3 regions of the Caballeronia sp. LZ024 genome follow, and region 3 is predicted to be linked to each of the others. Evidence: riboswitches for the same ligand, from Rfam matches in the RefSeq annotation. Region 3 holds a riboswitch; each other region holds the start of a gene.
What was found. A riboswitch is a leader RNA that binds a small molecule or an ion and turns the genes downstream of it on or off. The one in region 3 is predicted to bind cobalamin.
Positions count from the first base shown of each region.

Region 1: it holds a riboswitch for cobalamin, as region 3 does, so the genes downstream of both, cobG (precorrin-3B synthase) here and QCE48_RS03250 (TonB-dependent receptor domain-containing protein) in region 3, are expected to answer to the same signal.
Region 2: it holds a riboswitch for cobalamin, as region 3 does, so the genes downstream of both, cobW (cobalamin biosynthesis protein CobW) here and QCE48_RS03250 (TonB-dependent receptor domain-containing protein) in region 3, are expected to answer to the same signal.

Region 1 covers NZ_JARUXL010000004.1:684,113-691,484, reverse strand. The annotation lists gene QCE48_RS25330 (precorrin-2 C(20)-methyltransferase) at 1-683, opposite strand, end outside; gene QCE48_RS25325 (precorrin-8X methylmutase) at 680-1,306, opposite strand; gene cobG (precorrin-3B synthase) at 1,299-2,534, opposite strand; cobalamin riboswitch at 2,662-2,839, opposite strand; gene cbiE (precorrin-6y C5,15-methyltransferase (decarboxylating) subunit CbiE) at 2,922-4,124, shown strand; gene QCE48_RS25310 (cobalt-precorrin-5B (C(1))-methyltransferase) at 4,148-5,245, shown strand; gene QCE48_RS25305 (cobalt-precorrin-6A reductase) at 5,242-5,997, shown strand; gene cobM (precorrin-4 C(11)-methyltransferase) at 5,994-6,719, shown strand; gene QCE48_RS25295 (DUF4186 domain-containing protein) at 6,727-7,128, shown strand; gene QCE48_RS25290 (TerC family protein) at 7,168-7,372, opposite strand, start outside.
Region 2 covers NZ_JARUXL010000004.1:695,150-702,521, reverse strand. The annotation lists gene QCE48_RS25375 (cobyrinate a,c-diamide synthase) at 1-146, opposite strand, end outside; gene cobO (cob(I)yrinic acid a,c-diamide adenosyltransferase) at 161-763, opposite strand; gene QCE48_RS25365 (cobalamin biosynthesis protein) at 760-1,182, opposite strand; gene cobA (uroporphyrinogen-III C-methyltransferase) at 1,179-1,961, opposite strand; cobalamin riboswitch at 2,118-2,355, opposite strand; cobalamin riboswitch at 2,412-2,708, shown strand; gene cobW (cobalamin biosynthesis protein CobW) at 2,811-3,890, shown strand; gene cobN (cobaltochelatase subunit CobN) at 3,895-7,372, shown strand, end outside.
Region 3 covers NZ_JARUXL010000001.1:666,695-674,066, reverse strand. The annotation lists gene QCE48_RS03280 (cobalamin-binding protein) at 1-170, shown strand, start outside; gene cobC (alpha-ribazole phosphatase) at 171-740, opposite strand; gene QCE48_RS03270 (adenosylcobinamide-GDP ribazoletransferase) at 725-1,498, opposite strand; gene cobT (nicotinate-nucleotide--dimethylbenzimidazole phosphoribosyltransferase) at 1,491-2,540, opposite strand; gene QCE48_RS03260 (ABC transporter ATP-binding protein) at 2,563-3,348, opposite strand; gene QCE48_RS03255 (FecCD family ABC transporter permease) at 3,345-4,397, opposite strand; gene QCE48_RS03250 (TonB-dependent receptor domain-containing protein) at 4,397-6,268, opposite strand; cobalamin riboswitch at 6,359-6,654, opposite strand; gene QCE48_RS03245 (ATPase) at 6,874-7,263, shown strand; gene QCE48_RS03240 (cell division protein ZapA) at 7,260-7,372, shown strand, end outside.

The DNA.
Region 1 (7,372 bases), on a different contig from region 3:
GGCGACGCCATCGGATCGACTTCATCGAGCGGCACGATGCGCTGATTCGCCATCGTCGCGCGTTCCACATACAGCGCCCGTTCCGCGAGCCCGAGTTCGACCAGGACGCGCCGCACTTTCTCGAAGTTGCGGCCGAGCTTCATGACGACCGCGGCATCGGCGGCTCCGAGACGGCGCCGCAGTTCGTCCTCGGGCAGCACGCCCGAGAGCACCGCCAAGCTCTGGTTGCGATACACGAGCGGCGCGCCGAGCACGGCCACGCCGCCGAGCATCGAACACACGCCCGGCACGACATGCGCGTGAAAGCGCTCCGCGAGCCGGTCGTGCAGGTACATGTACGAGCCGTAGAAGAACGGATCGCCTTCGCAGATCACCGCGACGTCGCGTCCCGCTTCGAGATGATCGGCAATCGCGAGCGCCGATTCGTCGTAGAACGCGCTGATGATCGTCTCGTAGCAAAGCGGCGGTTCGAGCGCTTCTGTCGTCACCGGATACACGAGCGGCAGGCGCGTCTGTGCGTCGTCGAGATGGGCCTCGATGATGCCGAACGCGTTGCCCTTCTTGCCCTTCGCGACGAAGTACGCGACCACCGGCGCAGCTTTCAGGAGGCGCAGCGCCTTCACCGTGATGAGTTCCGGATCGCCCGGACCGACGCCGAGACCATAGAGACGCCCGCTCATCATTCGGCCTCCGTGGCGAGCGCGTTGACGGCGGCCGCGGCCATCGCGCTGCCGCCGCGCCGTCCCTGCAACGCGACGAACGGCACGCCACGGCTGTCGGCGGCGAGCATCGCCTTCGACTCCGCCGCGCCGATGAAACCGACCGGAAAGCCGAGAATCAGCGCGGGCTTGGGCGCGCCCGCATCGATCAGGTCGAGCAGGTGAAAGAGGGCGGTCGGCGCATTGCCGATCGCGACGACGCTGCCCGCCAGATCCGGCAGCCACAGTTCGACGGCTGCCGCCGAGCGCGTGTTGCCGAGCGCGCGGGCGCGTTCGGGCACGGACGCGTCGGCGAGCGTGCAGATCACGCGGTTGTTCGCCGGCAGCCGCGCGCGCGTGATGCCTTCGGCGACCATGCGCGCGTCGCAGAGAATCGGCGCGCCGGCCGCGAGCGCTTCGCGGCCCGCCGCGCCCGCGCCCGGCGAAAAACGCAGGTCGTCGATGGCGTCGACCATGCCGCACGCGTGAATCACGCGCACCGCGAGCTTTTCGAGGTCGGCCGGAATGGCGGCGAGATTCGCTTCGGCGCGGATCGTCGCGAACGACTGGCGATAGATTTCCTGTCCATCGCGAATGTAATCAAGCATCGGCAGTGCTCCGGGCGAGCCAGGCGGCCGCCTCTTCGATCGTGATGTTGCGGGCGATGCAGCGCGCGTCCGTGTTCGATTGCGCTGCGTGCTGAAAAAGGTCGTAGCGGCCGGGCGACACGGCGACGAGCGTCGTCGCGATGGGCCGCGCCGCCGCGCACGAACGCGCGCAGCCGCTCAGATGGACTTCGCCCGTGCCCGGCGGCAGGCGGTCGGCGAGGCGCAGCGCGTCGGCTTTGGTGTCGGCGGGACTGCGCGCGCAGCCCGGCGAACCCGCGCACGCGATCACGCGCGCGAGCGGCGCGTCAGGCGAAGTGGCGAAGCCGAGCGCGCGCATCGTGTCGAGGACAAACGGCGCGTGCGCCGCTTCGACGCCGGGCAGCAGCACGCTTTGCCACGGCGTCATGCGCAGGATGGATGAACCGTGGGTTTCGGCGAGTTCCGCGAGCGCACGCAGCGACGCTACGGACAGCCGTCCGAGCGGCAGTTGCGCGCCTACGTGCGTCGCGTCGTGCCCGGCTTGCGCATGGGCGCCTAAGCGCAACGCCGGATCGGCGGGAGCACGGCGCCACGCGCGCGCGTCGCGCATGAAGGGAACGTCGAGCGCAGCCAGAACGCGTTCGACGGAATCCGCGTCGAGCAGATCGCGCATGCGCGCCTGCTCGGGCGCGGCGAGGCCGAGGAACGCGTGCAGCAGCGCGAGCACGAGCGGCACCGCCTGCGATCGTTCGACCGAGCCGATGGCGGGCGCATCGTCGGGCGCGACTGGCGGACACCCCGCAAGCCCGAATGCGAAACGCGCGCCGTCGTCCATTGCCGCGAGCCAGATGTCGTGCGGATGATCGAGCATCGCGAGCCGCTCGCCGCCATCGAGCAGCAACGCGAACTTCGGCGAGAGCGCATGGAGCCGCACGTCGCGCTGCATCTCCGCGACGATCTGTTCGGCGAGCGTGCGCGTTTCGTTGCCGGCGATGGGGCTCAGCAGCAGGTTGCGGATGTCGTCGGCGCCGGGTGTCGCCGGGCCGAGACCGGCATCGAGCAGCATCGCGACGAGCGCTTCGTGCGCGTCGTCGCGGATGCCGCGCAGTTGCAGGTTCGCGCGATTGGTCGCTTCGATGACGCCGGAACCGTGGCGCGCGGCGGCATCGGCGACGACGTGCGCCGCCGCCGAAGTCAGCTCGCCGCCCATCAGGCGAATGCGGCACAGGCCGCCGTCGCGCGCGGGCACGATGCGCGCGAGCCCCGGACAAGCCGACGCTCGCGGTGCCGCAGGTGCGTGTGAATGTGTGGTCAAAGCGTAACCCGTGTGGACTCGCGCGGTCACGGCTGGATCGGTACACCCCGCCCGATCGGCGTCTCGCGAGCACTGTGTCGGCAGGTCTCTTGGCTGGCAGGTCGCCATCCGCGCCGGCCTTCCCGGTATAAACCAGTGGCAGTGGAGCGCGGACTCGCTGCGTACAATTGCGGGGGCAGCCACAGTTTCACTGTGTTCCCTGTTAGGCCCGAACGGGCACCGACTAAGCGGGTATTATGCCCGCTTTCAGCGCCCGCCAAGCTTCTCGCGCCCTTGCGTGCGCGCGTCAAACATGAAAGAACCGGAATCGAGGATCGGCGGATGTCACCCTGGCTGACCGTGGTGGGAATCGGAGAAGACGGCTGGGCCGGACTCGGGCGCGATGCGCGTCGCGCGTTGCTCGCGGCCGTCGCGGTCTACGGCGGCGAGCGGCATCTCGCGCTCCTGCCCGCGCGCCTGCGGGCGCGGCGCGTGGCGTGGCCGAAGCCGTTTTCCGTCGAACCGCTGCTGCATGAAACGAGCCGGCCGGTCGTCGTGCTCGCGAGCGGCGATCCGATGCTGTTCGGCGTCGGCGGGACGCTCGCGCGGCATCTCGACGCGAACGCGTGGCGTGTGTTGCCCGCGCCGTCGTCGCTGTCGCTCGCGGCGGCGCGGTTGCAGTGGCCGTTGCAGGACGTGGCGAGCGTGTCGCTCGTCGGCCGGCCGCTCGCGTCGCTCAACGCATCGCTCGATCGCGGCGCGCGCCTCTTCGTCTTGAGCAGCGACGGCGCGTCGCCGGCCGCGATCGCCGCGTGGCTCGCCGCGCGCGGATTCGGCGCGAGCCGCATGAGCGTCTTCGAGCATCTCGGCGGCGCGAACGAGCGGCGCATCGACGCCCGTGCCGACGACTGGACGCACGCGAGCGTCGCCGCGCTGAATCTGGTGGCCGTCGAATGCCGCGCGAACGCCGACGGCGCGGGCCTGCCGCTCACCCCCGGTCTTCCCGACGACGCTTTTCGCCACGACGGCCAGCTCACCAAGCGCGATGTCCGCGCGATCACGCTCGCGCGGCTCGCGCCGCGCGCGGGCGAACTGCTGTGGGACGTCGGCGCGGGCTGCGGCTCGATCGGTATCGAATGGATGCGCGCACATCCGTCCTGCCGCGCGATCGCGATCGAAGCGGATCGCGCACGGCAGCGCCTGATCGAACACAATCGCGACGCGCTCGGCGTGCCGGGCTTGCAGTTGATCGAGGGCGAGGCGCCCGGCGCGCTCGACGGCCTGCCCGCGCCCGACGCAGTGTTCATCGGCGGCGGCGTGACGGTGCCGGGCGTGCTCGATGCGTGCTGGTCGCGACTGCGTGCAGGCGGGCGGCTGGTCGCCAATGCGGTGACGCTGCAAAGCGAAGCCACGCTCATCGCCTGGCGCGAGCAGCATGGCGGCGAGCTGACGCGCATCGGCGTCGCGCAGGCCGAGCCGCTCGGCGCCTTCGATACCTGGCGTCAGGCGCTGCCGATCACGCTGCTGCATGCGTTCAAGCGCTGACTTCGGATCGAGACCACCCAGCCATGCGTGACGAGACGCCCGAACATCCCGCGCCGCTCCGAAGCGGTTACACCACCGGCAGTTGCGCCACCGCGACGAGTCTCGCGGCCGCGCGGCTGCTGCTGTGCGGCGAAGCGAGCGAGCGCGCGGAAATCACGCTGCCGAAGGGGCAGGTCGTCGTCATGCCGCTCGTCTACTGCCGGCACGGGACCGGCGACAGCAACATCGCGGAAGCGGCCACGGTGAAGGACGCCGGCGACGATCCCGACGTCACGCACGGCGCCATCGTGTTCGCGCGCGTGCGGCTGTCGTCGAAACCGGGCGTGCGGTTCTTCGCCGGGCCGGGCGTCGGCACGGTTACGCGCGCGGGCCTCGCGCTCGCGATCGGCGAGCCGGCCATCAATCCCGTGCCGCGCAGATTGATGACCGACCACATCGAAGCGCTCGCGCGCGAACACGGCTTTACCGGCGGCTTCGACGTCACGATCGGCGTCGAGAACGGCGAGGCGCTCGCCCAGAAGACGATGAATCCGCGGCTCGGCATCGTCGGCGGATTGTCGATTCTCGGCACGACCGGCATCGTCCGGCCGTTTTCGTGCTCGGCGTATATCGCGTCGATCCATCAGGGCATCGACGTCGCGCGCGCCAACGGCTACACGCACATCGCCGCGTGCACCGGCAACCAGAGCGAGGACGCGATGCGCGCGCACTACGGACTGCCGGACATCGCGCTCGTCGAAATGGGCGACTTCGCCGGCGCGGTGCTCAAGCATCTGCGACGCGCGCCAGTCGGCAAACTCAGCCTCTGCGGCGGCTTCGGCAAGATGAGCAAGCTCGCCGCCGGACACATGGACCTGCACAGCCGCAATTCGAGCATCGATCTGCCGCAGCTCGCCGTGTGGGCCGCCGACGCGGGCGCGGATCAGGCGTTGCAGGACGCGATCCGCGCGGCGAACACGAGTCAGGAAGCGCTCGCGCTCGCGCGGGCGCAAGCCATCGCACTCGGCGATATCGTGTGCACGCGTGCTCGCGACGTGGCGCTCGGCGTAGTGCCGCACGGCATCGTCGTGGAGGCGTTCGCGATCGACCGGCAAGGACGCATCGTCGGAGCGGCGTCGTGACGCGCGTACTGCTTCTCGGCGGCACCGGCGACGCCCTCGCGATCGCGCGCCGTCTCGGTCCCGGACACGTCTACAGTCTCGCGGGACTCGGGCGCGTGCCTGCGGATCTCGTCTGCGAAGTGCGCGTCGGCGGATATGGCGGCGCGCGGGCGCTGGCGGCGTTCGTCGTGGCGCAGGGCATCGGATTGCTGATCGACGCGACGCATCCTTACGCGGCGCAAATGAGCCGCAATGTCTGCGAGGCGAGCGCCTTGACCGGCGTGCCGTGCTGGGCGATCCGGCGGCCGGCGTGGACGCCGCAACCCGGCGACGACTGGCGCCATGCCGACGGCTGGAACGAAGTCGTCGCGCGTATCGCGCCGTATCGGCGGGTGCTGTGGACGCTCGGGCGCGAGCCGCTTGCGCATCTCGACGAGATACCGCCGTCGCAGCACTGGACGATCCGCTGTCTGGACGCCCACGCGGGCAACGCGCGCGCGACGGTCATCGGCGCGCGTGGGCCGTTTTCCATCGAAGGCGAACGCGCGCTGTTTGAAGAACGGCGCATCGAGATCGTGGTCAGCAAGAACAGCGGCGGCGGCGCGACCGAGGCGAAGCTCGCGGTGGCGCGCGAGTTGCACGTGCCGGTCGTGATGCTGAAAAGGCCCGAACTTCCCCCGGCGACCCGCGAGTTCGACGACACGGCAAGCGCCCTCGACGCGCTCGCGCGCTGGCTGCCTTCCGATCAACCTTTGTTGCAGGTTTCACGATGACGGTCTATTTCATTGGCGCCGGACCCGGCGATCCCGAACTCATCACGGTCAAGGGGCAGCGGCTGATCCGCTCGTGCCCGGTGATTCTCTTCGCCGGGTCGCTCGTGCCCGAGGCCGTGCTGTCGGGACACGCCGCGCACACGGTGGTGAACACGGCGGAACTGGATCTGGATGCGATCGTGGCGCTGCTGCGCGACGCGCACGCACGCGGTCACGACGTTGCGCGCGTGCATTCCGGCGATCCGTCGCTGTACGGCGCGATCGGCGAGCAGATCCGGCGGCTGAACGCGCTGGCGATTCCCTACGAGATCGTGCCGGGCGTGACGGCAGCGGCGGCGTCGGCTGCGACGCTCGGCTGCGAACTCACGCTGCCCGGCATCTCGCAGACGGTCATTCTCACGCGCTACGCCGCCAAGACGTCGATGCCCGAAGGCGAAGCGCTCGCCGATCTCGCGCGGCATCGCGCGACGCTGGCGATCCATCTCGGCGTGCGGCATATCGAGCGCATCGTCGCCGACCTGCTGCCGCATTACGGCGCGGATTGTCCGGTCGCAGTCGTGTTTCGCGCGAGCTGGCCGGACGAGGAGAAAGTGCTCGGCACGCTTGCCGATATCGCGCTGAAGGTGCAATCGAAGGGGATCGAGCGCACGGCGTTGATTGTCGTCGGGCGCGTGCTTGCGGCTGAAGGTTTCGCGGATTCGTCGCTTTATCGGAAGGCTTGAGACGACGATGCGCGCTCTCGATTCGCTGTTTGAGGCGCTAACGAAGTCCGCGTTTCGCAGGCGTTTCAGCCTCGGCGCGCGCGAGCTGGCTTATCTGCACGATAAAGGGCTCGACGAAGTAATCGCGCACGCACACGAATTGATCGATAAACGGCTCGCTCCCGCGATGCTTTCGAACGATGGCAAGCAGACGCCGTTTCGCGGTCACCCAGTGTTCATCGCACAGCACGCGACCGCGACGTGCTGCCGTGGCTGTCTCGCGAAATGGCATGGGATCGAAGCGGGAAGGGCGCTGGATGACGCCGAGCGGCAGCACGTCGTCGATGCGATTGCGCGGTGGCTGCGGGAAGAGGCGAAGCGAGAGGTGAAGCCGAGGAAGGACGCGCGGCAGTCGGAGCTTCCGTTCTGACTCGGCACCGCACGGCGTCCGCCGCGCGGTGCCGTGGATTCAACGCGGCTGCTGCGCGCTTCTTCGCGACTTCGCCCGCCGCGACAGCATATTCAACCCCTCCACCAGCGCCGAGAAAGCCATCGCCGCGTAGATATACCCCTTCGGCACATGCGACCCGAACCCTTCCGCGATCAGCGTCATCCCGATCACGAGCAGGAACCCGAGCGCCAGCATGACGATGGTCGGATTGCGCTCGATGAAG
Region 2 (7,372 bases), on a different contig from region 3:
ATCGGGTCGAGGAAGTCGGGACCGGTCTTGAACACGCGCACGCGCAGCCCTTGCCGCGTGTGATGGCGCGCGAGCGCGGCGGTAACCGTGGTCTTGCCCTGATGCGAGGCAGGCGCGCTGATGAAAAGGGCGGGGCAGGTGTGCATCGGATCGATCGCCTTCAGTACTCGACGCCGCGTTGCGCCTTCACGCCCTGCTCGCGATACGGATGCTTGACGAGCCGCATCTCGGTGACGAGATCGGCGGCTTCGATCAGCGCATCGGGCGCATGACGGCCGGTGACGACCACATGCAGCGTCGCGGGCCGCGCGTTCAGCACGCCAAGCACTTCATCGAGCGGCAGGTATTCGTACTTAAGCACCGTGTTGAGCTCGTCGAGGACGACCATCTGGTACTCGCCGCTCTTGATCATGTCGCACGCGGCGTCCCAGCCCTTCCTCGCGGTGGCGATGTCGGCCTCGCGGTTCTGCGTGTTCCAGGTGTAGCCGTCGCCCATCGTGACGAAGTCGCAGTTCGCGATCGCGCCGAGGAAATCGCGCTCGGACGTATGCAGCGCGCCCTTGATGAACTGCACGACGCCGAGCTTCATCCCGTGGCCGAGCACGCGCACGGCCATGCCGAACGCGGCCGTCGTCTTGCCCTTGCCGTTGCCGGTGTTGACGATCAGCAGGCCCTTCTCGTGATCGGCGGCGGCCTGCTTCTTCTCGTGGCCTTCCTTGCGACGCTGCGTCATGCGCAGGTGCGATTCGGTATCGGTTTTCATGCGTGGCTCTTCGAATGATGAATTGAGTGATCGGCGGCGATGGCGACGGTCACATCGTCGACGATCGTCTTCGGCACGACGATGCGTCCCTCGTGCGACGCGAGCAGCGCGCACGGTTCGCAGACACCGCCGACGCCCAGATGCTTGCGGACCTGCGCGGACGCCCGTGCGTGCGTGTCGACGCCTTCGATCTGTTGCGCCGTGAAAAGCTGCAGCGTCAGGCGATGGCGCTCGCAGAACGCGAGCAGCGCGGCCCCGTCGGACTTGCCTTCGATGCTCGCCACCGCGCGCACGTTGGCGAGTGCATGCGCGCCGGGCGCATCGAGCGCATCGAGTGCACGCTGCACGGCGGCTTCGATCTCCTCGACGCTCACGCCGCGCCGGCAGCCGATGCCGAGCACGATGGAAAGCGTCGTCATGACGTGCCTGCCGATGCATCGAGCGCGCTTGCGATGCCGAGTCCCGCCACCGATCCGATCACGACGATGGCGGGCGCGCCGAGCGCGGCCGCCTTGACGGCATCGGGCAGCTTTTCGAGCGGCGCAAGCAGATGACGCTGTTCGGGACGCGTGGCGGCTTCGATGGCGGCGGCGGGCGTCTGCGGATCGAGGCCGGCCGCGATCAGCGCCGCGACGATGTCAGCAAGCCGCCGCATGCCCATATAGATGACGAGCGTCATTTTTGTCGCGGCGAGCGCGGCCCAGTCGGGTTCCCGGCTGCCGTCGCCGCTGCCGGCATCCTTGCTTGCGCCATGCCCCGTCACGAACACGACGCCCATCGCATGATCGCGATGCGTGAGCGGAATGCCGATGGCGGCCGGTGCCGCGATGCCCGCAGTGATGCCGTGGATCACGCCGACCTGCACGCCCTCGGCGGCGAGCGCCTGCATTTCCTCGCCGCCACGCCCGAACACGAACGGATCGCCGCCCTTCAGTCGCGCGACGCGGCGTCCCGCATGCACGTGCGCGAGCATCAGTTCGAGGATGACGGGCTGCGGTGTCGAAGGCTGGCCGCCGCGCTTGCCCACATAGGTGATGAGCGCATCGCTGCGGGCGAACGCGAGCACGTCGGGGCTGACGAGATCGTCGACGAGCACGACGTCGGCTTCCGACAGCGCCTTGACGGCCTTGAGCGTCATCAGTTCGACGTCGCCGGGGCCTGCGCCGATCAGGTCGACGCGGCCTTGCGGCGCGGTCATGCGGCACCTCGCCGGTTCGGGCGATGGCGCCATGCAGGTTCCGCACGTTCGCGCGCGATAGCTGGATTCATGTGATGCGTCTGGGATGCAGTGCGCACCGCGGTCCGTCCCTCGCGGACGCGGGCGTTCGGCCAGGGCAACGGTGCGATGCACGCGTTGCCGGCCACTTGCGCTGGCCGGTATCCGGGCTTGCGACTCACTCCGTTCGCCTTCCCGCTCGTCGCCTCGCAGTGGCCGTGAAGAGAATGCGCGGCAGGTTGAGCCGCTAGTCGCGTACCGTTGCGGGGACAGCACAGATTGGCACTTGGCCCTGAGGCTATTGTGCTCCTGTTTCCCGTTTGACTATGCGGGCCTCGACGAGCCGCGCATGAGCACCAGACGCGGGGGAAAGATAACACAGGAGGGGCGCGGGAAGGGGCGTCCTTTCTTGACGCTCGTGCGCTTGCAGCCTAGACTTGCTCGCATTCTGGTGCTCGCGCGCGTTGCTCTTCGCGCGCGGTTAAACGGGAAGCAGGAAGCGTCCGGTCCGCCACGGATCGTCGCCAACCTGCGCTGCCCCCGCAACGGTAAGCGAAAGCCGCACGTCGCGCATCGTATCGATGTCGCGCGCGCGGCCATGCCGGCTTCGGTGCACGTGCGTTCGCCGCATCTGCATTGCTCCACTGCGCGTTTGTCATGCCCATCGCGCGGGAAGGTGAAGCGGCGTTTTCGTCAGCCCGGATACCGGCCAGACAACAGAACGGATCGTCGTCGCGGGGATGCGGCGCGCGGTTCAATTCCTCATGACGCCTGGCGCTTCGCGCATGACACGTATCGCCAGGGCGCAGCAGAACACTCACGGAGCAACGGATGCAAACGCGCAAAATCCCGGTGACGGTCGTAACCGGCTTTCTCGGCAGCGGCAAGACCACGCTCATGCGGCATATTCTCTCGCACGCCAATGGTCTGCGCATTGCAGTGATCGTCAACGAATTCGGCGAGCTTGGCATCGACGGCGAGATTCTCAAGGGCTGCGGCATCGGCTGCGAAGATGAACCGTCGTCGGGCGAACGCAATCTCTATGAGCTTGCGAACGGGTGCCTCTGCTGCACCGTGCAGGAAGAGTTCTATCCGGTCATGGAGCAGCTCGTCGAGCGGCGCGATGCCATCGATCACGTGCTGATTGAGACGTCCGGGCTCGCGTTGCCGAAGCCGCTCGTGCAGGCGTTCAACTGGCCGTCGATCAAGAATGCGTTCACGGTCGATGCCGTCGTGACCGTCGTTGACGGACCGGCTGCGGCGAGCGGCCAGTTCGCCGCGAACCCGCAAGCCGTCGATGCGCAGCGGCGCGCCGATCCGAATCTCGATCATGAATCGCCGCTGCACGAGTTGTTCGAAGACCAGTTGGCATCGGCCGATCTCGTGATCCTCAACAAGACCGATCTCATCGACGAAACCGCGCAGGCCAAGGTCGAAGCGCTGATTCGCGGCGAGATTCCGGCCGAAGTGAAAATCGTGCCCGCGCACATGGGACAGCTTGACCTGCATGCGTTGCTCGGGCTGCAATCCGCGTCGGAAGACACGATCCATCTGCGCCACGATCACCACGGCTCGCCCGATGAAGAAGGCCACGCCGATCATCATCACGACGACTTCGATTCGGTCGTCGTGAGCGCGCAAGTGGAGTCGCGCGAGCAGGTCGTCGCGGCGTTGCAGATGCTCGTCGAAGCGAACACGATTTATCGCGTGAAGGGTTTTGCCGCGCTGCCGGGCGCGCCGATGCGGCTCGTCGTGCAGGGCGTCGGCAAGCGCTTCGACAGTTACTTCGACCGCCGCTGGAAAGCAGGCGAAGCGGCAAGCCGGTTCGTGCTGATCGGCGAGGATCTCGACCAGCCCGCGTTGCAGGAAGCGCTGACGTCCGCGCTGTCCCGCGTTCCTGCGCAGGCGTAAGGCGATGCATCTGCTGCGCACGACGCCGGGCGGATTCGTCGATGACGCAGCGGGCGTCATGCGCATCGAGCAGACGCCCGCGCCGATCGTCGTGCTGAGTTCCGCCGACACCACGCTCTCGCTGCTCGCGAGCGCGGTGCCGCGTCTGGAAGCGGGCTTTCCGGCGGTGCGGCTCGCGAACCAGGCGTTCCTGCGCCAACCGGCGTCGGTGGACTTCTACGTCGACGATGTGTTGCGCCATGCGCGCGTCGTGATCGTGGACCATCTTGGCGGCGAAGCCTACTGGCCCTACGGTATCGAACGCATCGTCGCGCTCGCGAAGCGTGAGAAGCAGACGCTCGTGATGTTCTCCGGCGACCTTCAGGAAGACCCGAACCTCGTCGCGAAGAGCACGGCCGATCCCGCGTTCTGCCACGAACTCTGGCGTTATCTGCGCGAAGGCGGCGCGCAGAACGCGGAAGAGTTCTTGCGCGCGATCGGTCATCGCGCGTTCGGCTGGGGCCGCGAAGCGCGTGCGCCGAGCGCGTTGCCCACGGTCGCGCTTTATCATCCGGCACGCGAAGTGGCGACCATCGACGACTGGCGCGCGCGCTGGACCGAAGGCGCGCCGGTGGTGGCGATACTGTTCTATCGCGCGCATCTGCAATCGGGCAATACGGCCGTGTTCGATGCGCTCGTCGACGCGCTCGAAGCCGAGGGCATGAATCCGTTGCCGATCGCGATGTCGTCGCTGAAGGACGCGGTGAGCCGCGAAGTCGTGCAGCAGTTGTGCGCGGATCATCGCGCATCGCTCGTGCTGAATACGACGGCGTTCGCCGCCGGCGTGATCGACGATCCGGCGCCGTTCGAACTGGCAGGCGATGCGCCGGTGCTTCAGGTGATCCTGAGCGGCGGCAATCGCGACGACTGGCTGAAGGACAACCACGGTCTGAACTCGCGCGATGTCGCGATGCATGTCGCGCTGCCCGAAGTCGACGGCCGCATCATCACGCGCGCGATCAGCTTCAAGGGGCTCGCGTATCACTGCAAGCACACGCAGGTGGATGTCGTGCGTTATCAGCCGGACCACGAACGCGTGCGTTTCGTCGCCGAACTGAGCCGCCGATGGTCTCATCTGCGATCGACCGCGAATGCGCAGAAGCGCGTCGCGCTGATCCTCGCGAACTATCCGCTTTCCGAAGGTCGCATCGGCAACGGTGTCGGGCTCGATACGCCGGCGTCGGTCGTCAACATCATGACGATGCTGCGCGATGCGGGCTATCGCGTCGGTCCGCTTCCCGCCGATGGCGACGCGCTGATGCGCGCGCTGACCGAAGGCGTGACCAACGATCCGGTCGTGCGCGACCTGCGTCCCGCGCTGCAAAGCCTCGCGCTCGACGACTATCTCGATGCATTCCACAAGCTGCCCGCGAATGTGCAGCAAGAGCTGAACGAACGTTGGGGACCGCCCGAAGCGGACCCGACGGTTCGACGCGGCCGCTTCATGATCGCGGGCTGGCGTTGCGGCGAAGTCTTCGTCGGCATCCAGCCCGCGCGATCGCGCGAACGCGGCGACTACGCGAGCTATCACGACGCGGAGCTCGTTCCGCCGCATTCCTATCTCGCGTTCTATTTCTGGCTGCGCGGGCGTTTTTCCGTCGATGCGATCGTGCACGTCGGCAAGCACGGCAATCTCGAATGGCTGCCGGGCAAGAGCATGGCGCTCTCCGGTTCATGCTGGCCGGACCTGACGCTCGGACCCATGCCGCATCTGTACCCGTTCATCGTCAACGATCCGGGCGAGGGCAGTCAGGCGAAGCGCCGCGCGCAGGCGGTGATCGTCGATCATCTGATGCCGCCGCTCACGCGCGCCGAAAACTACGGGCCGTTGCAGGACCTCGAACGGCAGGTCGACGAATACTACGAAGCGCTGATGGTCGATCCGCGCCGCGCGAAGCTGCTGCGCAAGTCGATCCTCGAAGGCATCGTCGCGCAACGGCTGCACGAAGAACTCGGGCTCGCCGCCGCCGATGACGACGCGCTCCTCACGCGCACCGACGCCTATCTCTGCGAATTGAAGGAAGCGCAGATCCGCGACGGCCTGCATACGTTCGGCGCGTCGCCGCAAGGCGTGCAGCGGCGCGACACGCTGCTCGCGCTCGGCCGCTTTCCTGTCGGCGACGCGCAGGGCGCGAACGCGAGTCTGCTCACCGCACTCGCACGCGACCTGCAACTCGGCGACGCGTTCAATCCGCTCGACGCCGACTGGGCCGCGCCGTGGACCGGACCGCGTCCCGCCGCGCTGCTCGACGTGACGGAGGCGGCGTGGCGTCATCACGGCGACACGCGCGAACGTCTCGAACTGCTCGCGACGAAGCTGCTCGACGCTTCGCAAGCGCCGGACGCATGGCCCGCGACATCGCTCGTCCTTGAGCGCCTGCAAGGCGACTTGCTGACACGTCTCGACGCATGCGGGCCGCAAGAACTCATGCAGCTTCGGCGCGGGCTCGAAGGACGCTTCGTGCCGCCGGGCCCGAGCGGCTCGCCTTCGCGCGGGCGCCCCGACGTGCTGCCGACCGGCCGCAACTTCTACTCCGTCGACACGCGCGCGCTGCCGACGCAAGCGGCCTGGTCGATCGGCCTCAAGTCGGCGAATCTGCTGATCGAACGGCATCTCCAGGATCATGGCGACTATCCGCGCGCGGTCGGGCTCTCGGTGTGGGGAACAGCGACGATGCGCACCGGCGGCGACGACATCGCGCAGGCGCTCGCGCTGATGGGCGTGCGCCCGAAGTGGGCGGCGGGCAGCCATCGCGTGACCGACTTCGAGATCCTGCCGATCACGATCTTCAACCGTCCGCGCATCGACGTGACCTTGCGCGTGTCGGGCTTCTTCCGCGATGCGTTCGCGAACCTCATGCATCTGTTCGACGCGGCCGTGCAGGCGATCGCCGAACTCGACGACGAGCCCGAAGACCTCAACCCGATCCGCGCGCGCATCATGCGCGAGCGCGACAAACTCGTCGCGCGCGGCATCGACGCGAAGGAAGCGCGTGCGCGTGCCGGCTGGCGCGTGTTCAGCACGAAGCCCGGTGCGTATGGCGCGGGCCTGCAGGAACTGATCGACGCGAAGCAATGGCAGGACGACGGCGACCTGTCGCGCGCGTTTCAGAGCGCGGGCGGCTACGCGTATTCGCAGGCCGGCGACGGTATCGACGCGCGGGAGACGTTCGGCGCGCGGCTCGCAGGCATCGATGTGGTCGTGCAGAACCAGGATAACCGTGAGCACGATCTGCTCGATTCGAACGACTATCACCAGTTCCAGGGCGGCATGGTCGCGGCGGTCAGGCATCTGTCGGGTGCGCAGCCGGAGGCGTACAACGCCGATCACAGCAACCCCGCCGCGCCGCGCATCCGCACGCTGAACGAAGAGATCGCGCGCGTGATCCGCTCGCGCGTGGTGAACCCGAAGTGGATCGACGGCGTGAAGCGACACGGCTACA
Region 3 (7,372 bases):
TGCCGGCGTTCGAGCGCTGGAAGAAGTGGCCGTCGTTGATGGCGGTTGCGCGCAACAACCTCTTCGGCATCGACGGCGACCTGATCAGCCGCCCGACACCGCGACTCGCGCTCGGTGCGGCGCAACTCTGCGAAGACCTCGACGCGGCGCGCGGACGGCGTCCGAAGTAATCACGCGTTCCAGCGCACGAGAAACCACTCGCCGCGCGTGCGCCTGAGCCACACGATGCCGCCATGATCGATCGCCCATTGCAGCACGCTCGCCGTTCTCGCTTCGATCAACCGCGCCGTCAGCACGCGAATCACGCCCGCATGCGTGACGACATGAACGGGCGCATCGCCTTCGCGGCACGTCTCGTCGAACCATCGGCCGACGCGCGCGCTGAACTGCGCGAGACTCTCGCCGCCATGCGTGCGCGCGTGGTCGAGATCGTCGGCCCATGCATCGAGCGACGTGCGATCGATGTCGTCCCACGCGCACCCTTCCCACGCGCCGAAGTCCATTTCCATGAGACGCGCATCGGCGTGCGATGCGCCGAGCGCGTCGGCCAGCAACGCGCAGCGTTGCAGCGGACTCGTATGCCAGACGCCTGCGCACGCAGGCACCTTCAGCGCGCGCATCCGTTCGTCGAGCACGCGCGCCGACGCCGCGACATCGTCCGCGAGCGGCACATCGCTTTGACCGTAGCACACGCCCGCATCGACGCGGACGGCGGGATGACGTATCAGGACGAGATCCATCCGAGTCCGATCAGGTAGATCGCCAGTTCGAAAAGTTGCTGCGCGAAGCCGAGACAATCGCCCGTATAGCCGCCTAAGCGCCGCACGAAGTACCGGCCGATGAGAAAGCGCAGCGCGGCGAGGACGGCGAGCGTCAGACAGCCGAGCCGCCAGTCGGGCCAGAAAAGCCACGGCAGCCCGCAGACCGCCGCGAGCGCAAACGCCGTCGCGCTCATGCGTTGCGCCACCGGCTTCGCTTTGCCTTCGGCGCGCACGTAATCGAGCGTCAACAGATAGCTGATCGCGAACGTGCGGCTCGCGGCGTGCGCGGCGAGCATCAACCATACGGCGCGCGTCGGCGGCAACGCGGCGAGCGTCTGCCACTTCAACGCGAGCGAAACGACGAGCGCAATCGCGCCGAACGCGCCGATGCGCGAGTCATGCATGATGCGCAGCACATCGTCGCGCGTGTAGCCGCCGCCGAACGCATCGACGCAGTCGGCCAGACCGTCTTCGTGGAAGGCGCCGGTCAGAACGAGCGTCGCGGCCATCGAGAGCAGCACGGCGACGCTCGCCGGCAACACGCGCAACGCCGCGAGATAGACCAGCGCGGCAACGCCGCCGACCATCAGCCCGACGAGCGGAAAATAGCGCGCCGCCGCGTTCAGATACTGCCGCTCGAAGCCGACCCAGCGCGGCACCGGCACGCGCGTGAAGTAGCCGAGCGCGGTGAGGAAATAGCGCAGCTCGTCGAGCAGACGCGGCGTGGGATCAGGCATCGCGGTCCGAGACGCCGGCGGATTCGAAGCTCGCCATCTCGTCGACGAACGCGACGGCCGCGCGAAGGAGCGGCAACGCGAGCGCCGCGCCCGTGCCTTCGCCGAGACGCAGGTCGAGTTGCAGGAGCGGCGCGGCATCGAAGTGCTGAAGCATGCGCGCGTGCCCCGCTTCGTTCGATGCATGCGCGAACACGCAGTAGTCGAGCACGTCGCGCGAGATCGCATGCGCGACGAGCAGCGCGGAGCTGGCGATGAAGCCGTCGACCAGAATCGTCATGCGCGCTTTCGCCGCGGCGAGAAAGGCGCCCGCGATCATCGCGATCTCGAAGCCGCCGAAGGTCGCGAGCGTATCGACGGGATCGGCGCTTCTCGCGTGACGTTCGAGCGCCGCCGCGAGCACGTCGCGCTTGTGGCTGACGCCCTCGTTCGACAAACCCGTGCCGCGCCCGACGCAGACGTCGATCGGCAAGCCGCACAGACGGCTCATCAGGCACGCCGCCGCCGATGTATTCGCGATGCCCATCTCGCCGAAGCCGATCACCGTGGTCCCGAGCGACGCGTGATGACGCACGCGCGATGCGCCCGCCTCGATTGCCTGCAAGGCTTCGTCGCGCGTCATCGCCGGTTCGTGCGCGAAGTTGCGCGTGCCGCCGCGCCGGATCGCGATGTCGACGAGGCCGGCGCTTCCGGGCAGCGCCGTCGCGACGCCCGCATCGACCACTTCGAGCGTCATGCCGACCGAACGCGAAATCGCATTGATCGCGGCGCCGCCGGCAAGAAAATTCGCGACCATCTGCACGGTCACTGCCTGCGGATACGAACTCACGCCTTCAGCGGCGATACCGTGATCGCCCGCGAACACGATCATCGCGGGACGTTCGATGCGCGGCTTCGTCGTCTGCTGGATCAGGCCGATTTGGAGCGCGAGCGATTCGAGGCGGCCGAGACTGCCCGGCGGTTTCGTCTTCGTATCGATGATGTGTTGCAGTTCGGCCTGCAAAGCGCGGTCGAGCGGTTGCGGAAGGTCCTGGATGAGCGACATCGGTTCGTCCTTTGAAAGCGGTTCAGTCCGGGAAGCGGGGCACGAGCGCTTCGTGACCGTCCTGGCGGATCAGCGTGAGCGGATAGCCGAACGCGGCGCTCGCGCGCTCCGCGCTCAGTACCTCGCGAGCGGGGCCGGCGTGCGCGCGGCCCGCGCCGTCGAGCAGGAGCGCATGCGTCGCGTAACGGCGCGCGAGGTTGAGATCGTGACACGAGAAGATCACCGTGCGCGTATCGCCGCGCTCGCGCATCCATGCGTCGAGCGCGTGCAGGCAGTCGATCTGGTGATGCAGGTCCAGATGCGAAAGCGGTTCATCGAGCAACAAGAGCGGCGCGTCCTGACACAGCGTCGCGGCCAGCGCGACGCGCTGCCGCTCGCCGCCCGACAGCGACAACACGTCGCGCGCGGCGAACGCAGCGAGCCCGAGCCGGTCGAGCGCCGCGTGCGCGGCGTGGCGGTCCGCTTCGCTTTCCCAGCCCCCGCCGGTCAGATGCGGAAAGCGGTTGAGCATCACGATGTCGAGCACGGTCGCATCGAACGCATCGTGGCTGCTTTGCGGCATCAGCGCACGACGCCGCGCGAGGTCGGCGGCGCGCCAGTCGTCGAGATCGACGCCATCGAGCGATACCGAACCTGCCAGCGCCTTCGACAGACCGGCCAGCGCGCCGATGAGCGTCGTCTTGCCCGCGCCGTTCGGCCCCGCGATGCACCAGATTTCGCCGGGCGCGAAGGTCTGCGTGAGCGATTCGACGAGCGTGCGGCTCGCGGCCTGCAACATGAGGCCGGTGACGCGAAGGCTCGCGTTCATCGCGGCCTCCGCAGCAGCATCCAGAGAAAGACGGGCACGCCGATCAGCGCCGTGATCACGCCGACGGGCAACTGCGCCGGCGCGATGGCCGTGCGCGCGATCAGGTCCGCGCCCATCACCGCGACGCCGCCGCCGAGCGCGGCGGCGGGCATCAGCATGCGCTGGTCGTTGCCGAACGCAAGCCGCAGCACGTGCGGCACGACGAGCCCGACGAAGCCGATCGTGCCCGCCGTCGTCACGGCCGCTGCCGCCGCGAGCGACGCCACGAGATAGATGAAGAGGCGCAGGCGCACGACGGGCACGCCGAGCGCCTGCGCGGCGGCATCGCCGCGCAGCAGCACGTTGAGCTGCGGCGCGACGGGCACGACGACGACGAACGCGACGGCCAGCGCGACGAGCGCGGTCCACGGTGTCGCGACGCCGTTCAGGTCGCCGGTCAGCCAGAAGACCATGCCGCGCAGGCGGCTCTCCGGCGCGAGCGCGAGCATCAGCGTGATGAGCGCGCCCCAGCCCGCGGCGATCACCGCGCCCGTCAGCAGCAGACGCGGCGAGGCGTCCTGCGGCTCGCCGCGCCACAACTCGCGGCGCGCCAGGCCGAGCACGAGCAGGATCGACAGCAAGGCGCCTGCGAACGCGGCCACGTCGACGCTCCACCACGGCATCGACACCAGCATCGCGCCGAGCGCGAAGGTTGCCGCGCCGCCGGACACGCCGAGCACGTAGGGCTCCGCAAGCGGATTACGCAGAAGCACTTGCAGCAGCGCGCCGGCCATCGCCAGCAGCGCACCCGAGGCAAAGCCGGCGAGCGCGCGCGGCAGGCGCAGGCTCAGCACGATCTCGTCGATCACATCGGACGACGATGCGCGCGCATGCAACAACGCGTCGATCACCCGCAGCGGCGGCAGCGCAAAGCTGCCGAGCGCGAGCGACGCCACGAACACGACGAGCGCCGCCACCGCGAGCGCGCTCCAGATCGCGGCGGCGCGGCCCGCGTTCATGCCGCGCGCGGGCGGGCTCCCGGTGCTCACGTCAGCGCGCACCGTTCGCATCAGAGCTGCCGCCAGCCGATCGTGAGATACGCGCCGCGACGCGGCGTGTTGTACGAGTAAGCGAGTTCATAGTCCTTGTCGAACAGGTTGTCGATGCGCGCGTCCACGTACCACGACTTCGTGATGTCATAACGCGCCGACAGGTTCACGAGGCCGTAGCCCGCGAGCGTCGACTCGTAGTCGCTGCGCGCGCCGCTCACGATCCATTCGCCGCCCACGCGCCAGTGGCCGATCAAGCGATGCGCCGTGAACGCCGCGAAACGGCGCGCGCGGCGCGTGAGTTCCTCGTGATTCGTCTCGTCGACGGGATTTTGCAGCGTGAAGCTCGCGCGCACGTCGGTGGCGCCGACCTGCCCCGCCCACGATCCCTCGATGCCCTGCACCTTCGCGCGCCCCACGTTCTGCGCGATATAGAAGCCGCTGCCATCGGCGACATAATCGATCAGGTTCGAATAGCGCGTCTGGAACGCGGTGAGACGCAGCACGCCAAGCGCCGACGACGCGTACTGCAACGCCGCTTCCACCGAATGACTGCGCTCGGGCTGGATCGACGGATTGCCAGAGAACGGATAGTACAGATCGTCGAAGCTCGGGGCGCGAAACGATGCGGCGTAGCTTGCGCTCGCCTTCCAGTGCGCGTCGAAGTTGTAGCCATAGCCGAGATAGTAGCTGTTCGCGCCGCCGAAATCGGAGTACTGGTCGCGCCGCAGGTTCGCCTGGAACTGGCTCGCGCCGATGCGCCCCACATAACCCGCGAACACCGAGTTCACATGACGGTCGGGCGCGTCGAGCTGATCGGAATCGAGCGTCTGGTCCGTGTGCTCGTAGCCGAAGAGCAGCTTGTGACCGGCCGCGAGCCGCACGTCGTTCTGCCACAGGTACTGCCGGTTCTCCGAGTTGAAGCGGTTCGTATAGACGCCGTTCTGTTCGATGTTCGCGCGGTCCTGACCCTGCGCGATCGTGAAGTGCGTCGTCCAGCGGTCGGTCAGCCGGCCGTTCGCAAAAACGGACGCCGAGCGCACGCGGTCGTGCGATTCGTTGAGATCGGACGGGCGGCCGTAGGCGTCGTCAAAACTGTTGATGCCGTTCGACTGCAAGAATCGTACGCCGCCGTCCCACTTATCCGTGAACGCATGGCGCAGCGTCGCGGCGACGCTTTCGTTCAGATAGCCGTTCGCGTTCGGGTTCGCGCCCGGTGCGAGCGCCGGATCGATCGACGAGAAGCTGTCGGTCTTTTCGCGTGAGACGGTGAAGTCGAAGGTCGTGCGGCCATCGCGGTCGAGCGCGCCGTTCACGCCGAATTGCTGGCGCTGCGTGTGATAGCTGCCGTACTCCGCTTCGACGTTCACGCGCGGCGGATGAGCGCCGCCCTCTTTCGTGAAGACCTGCACGACGCCGCCGATCGCGCCCGATCCGTACAGCGCGGACACGTTGCCGTTCACCACTTCGATGTGGTCGATTTCGTCGAGCATCAGTTGCGAGAGCTGTGCGGCGCCGAGTCCCGCCGACTCGACGCGCACGCCGTCGATCAAGACGAGCGACTGCGACGACGCGGCGCCGCGCACGTAAAGGCCCGAGGTCGCGCCCGGCCCGCCGTTGCGCGTGATCTGCACGCCGGGGGCGAGGGCCAGCAGACCGAGCGCATCGGAGGCGTTGGTATCGGCGATGTCCTGCGCGTCGAAGAGCGAGGTCTGCGCGATCGTGTCGGCGAGCGGCTCGCTTGCGCGCGTCGCGGTCACGACGACGGGCGCGAGCGTCGTCGTCCCTGCATGGCCGTCGGCCGGATCGATGGATTGCGCGGACGAAGCGAACGGCATGCCACAGGCGACGAGCAGCACCGGACGCGCCGCGCGGGCGAAGATTGAAGACATGTGTGAAGCGTTTCCTGTCGATGACGAGCGCGGCCCGCTCCCCGCGGGCTTCATGCGCGTATCGGCACGGCGCGCGGAACAAGGCAAAGCGCGACGCACCCGACTCCTGGCCGGTATCCGGGCTGGCGACAGCATCGTCCCGCCTTCCCGCGCGTTGGCGCAGTGGCATTTAACGTTTGCCTCGGCCGCCTGTTTCAAGTGACGAAAAATGCGGGCAAAAACACGGGCAAAACGTATCGGGGACGACTTGCAACTTGCGTTGCGGTCGCTTACCGTTGCGGGGGCAGCACAGGTTGGCTCGTCCTTGCCGGACTTCGCTCCCTGTTTCCCGTTTGACTGCGTCCGCTTCGAAGGCGAACGCGAGCACCAAAAGTGCGGCAAGTTTAGGAGCCACGCCCGCGAGCGTCAAGAAAGCGGCGCGGATGCAAGAGGTCGGCGCGCGCTGCGATTGACGCGACGCAACGACCCGCTCTATCCACACACGTATTGCGCTGAAGAAATGCGTTTTTGCGCATGAAGGCGTGCTGTTACGTCTCGAAACGAGACATTTATCGGAAGCTCGGTTGAACCGCGCTAAAATGCGAGGTCTTTAGAGGACGCAGCACATGCTCAACGAACTCGAATCACTTTCACAGAACATCGGCCGGCTGATCAAGATCAGCGAGCGCCATCATCAGGCCCACCGCGCACTCGAAGAACAACTCGACCAGGTGCGTGCCGACTTCGCCGCCGTGCAGGTCGAACTCGCGCAGGTGCGCGAAGAGCGCGACACGCTGCAGGCGGAACGCGACGGACTCTCGGCGAAGATCGACGACGCGCAGGTGCGCCTGAACGCCATCCTCGAAAAACTGCCGCGCGCGAAAGCCGCGCCCGAGCCCGACAATCAAATGGATCTCCTTGGCCCCGATGCGTCGGCCGATTCTTCGTCTGATGCGCCCGAACACGCGCACGCCGGCGAGATGAACGGTGAACACAGCCACGGAGAAAAAGCATGAGCACCAAACAGATCGAAGTCTCCATTCTCGGCCAGCAATACCGTCTCGCGTGCTCGGCCGAAACCGAAGACGCACTGCGCGAAGCCGTGGCCCGCGTCGATGCAGAGAT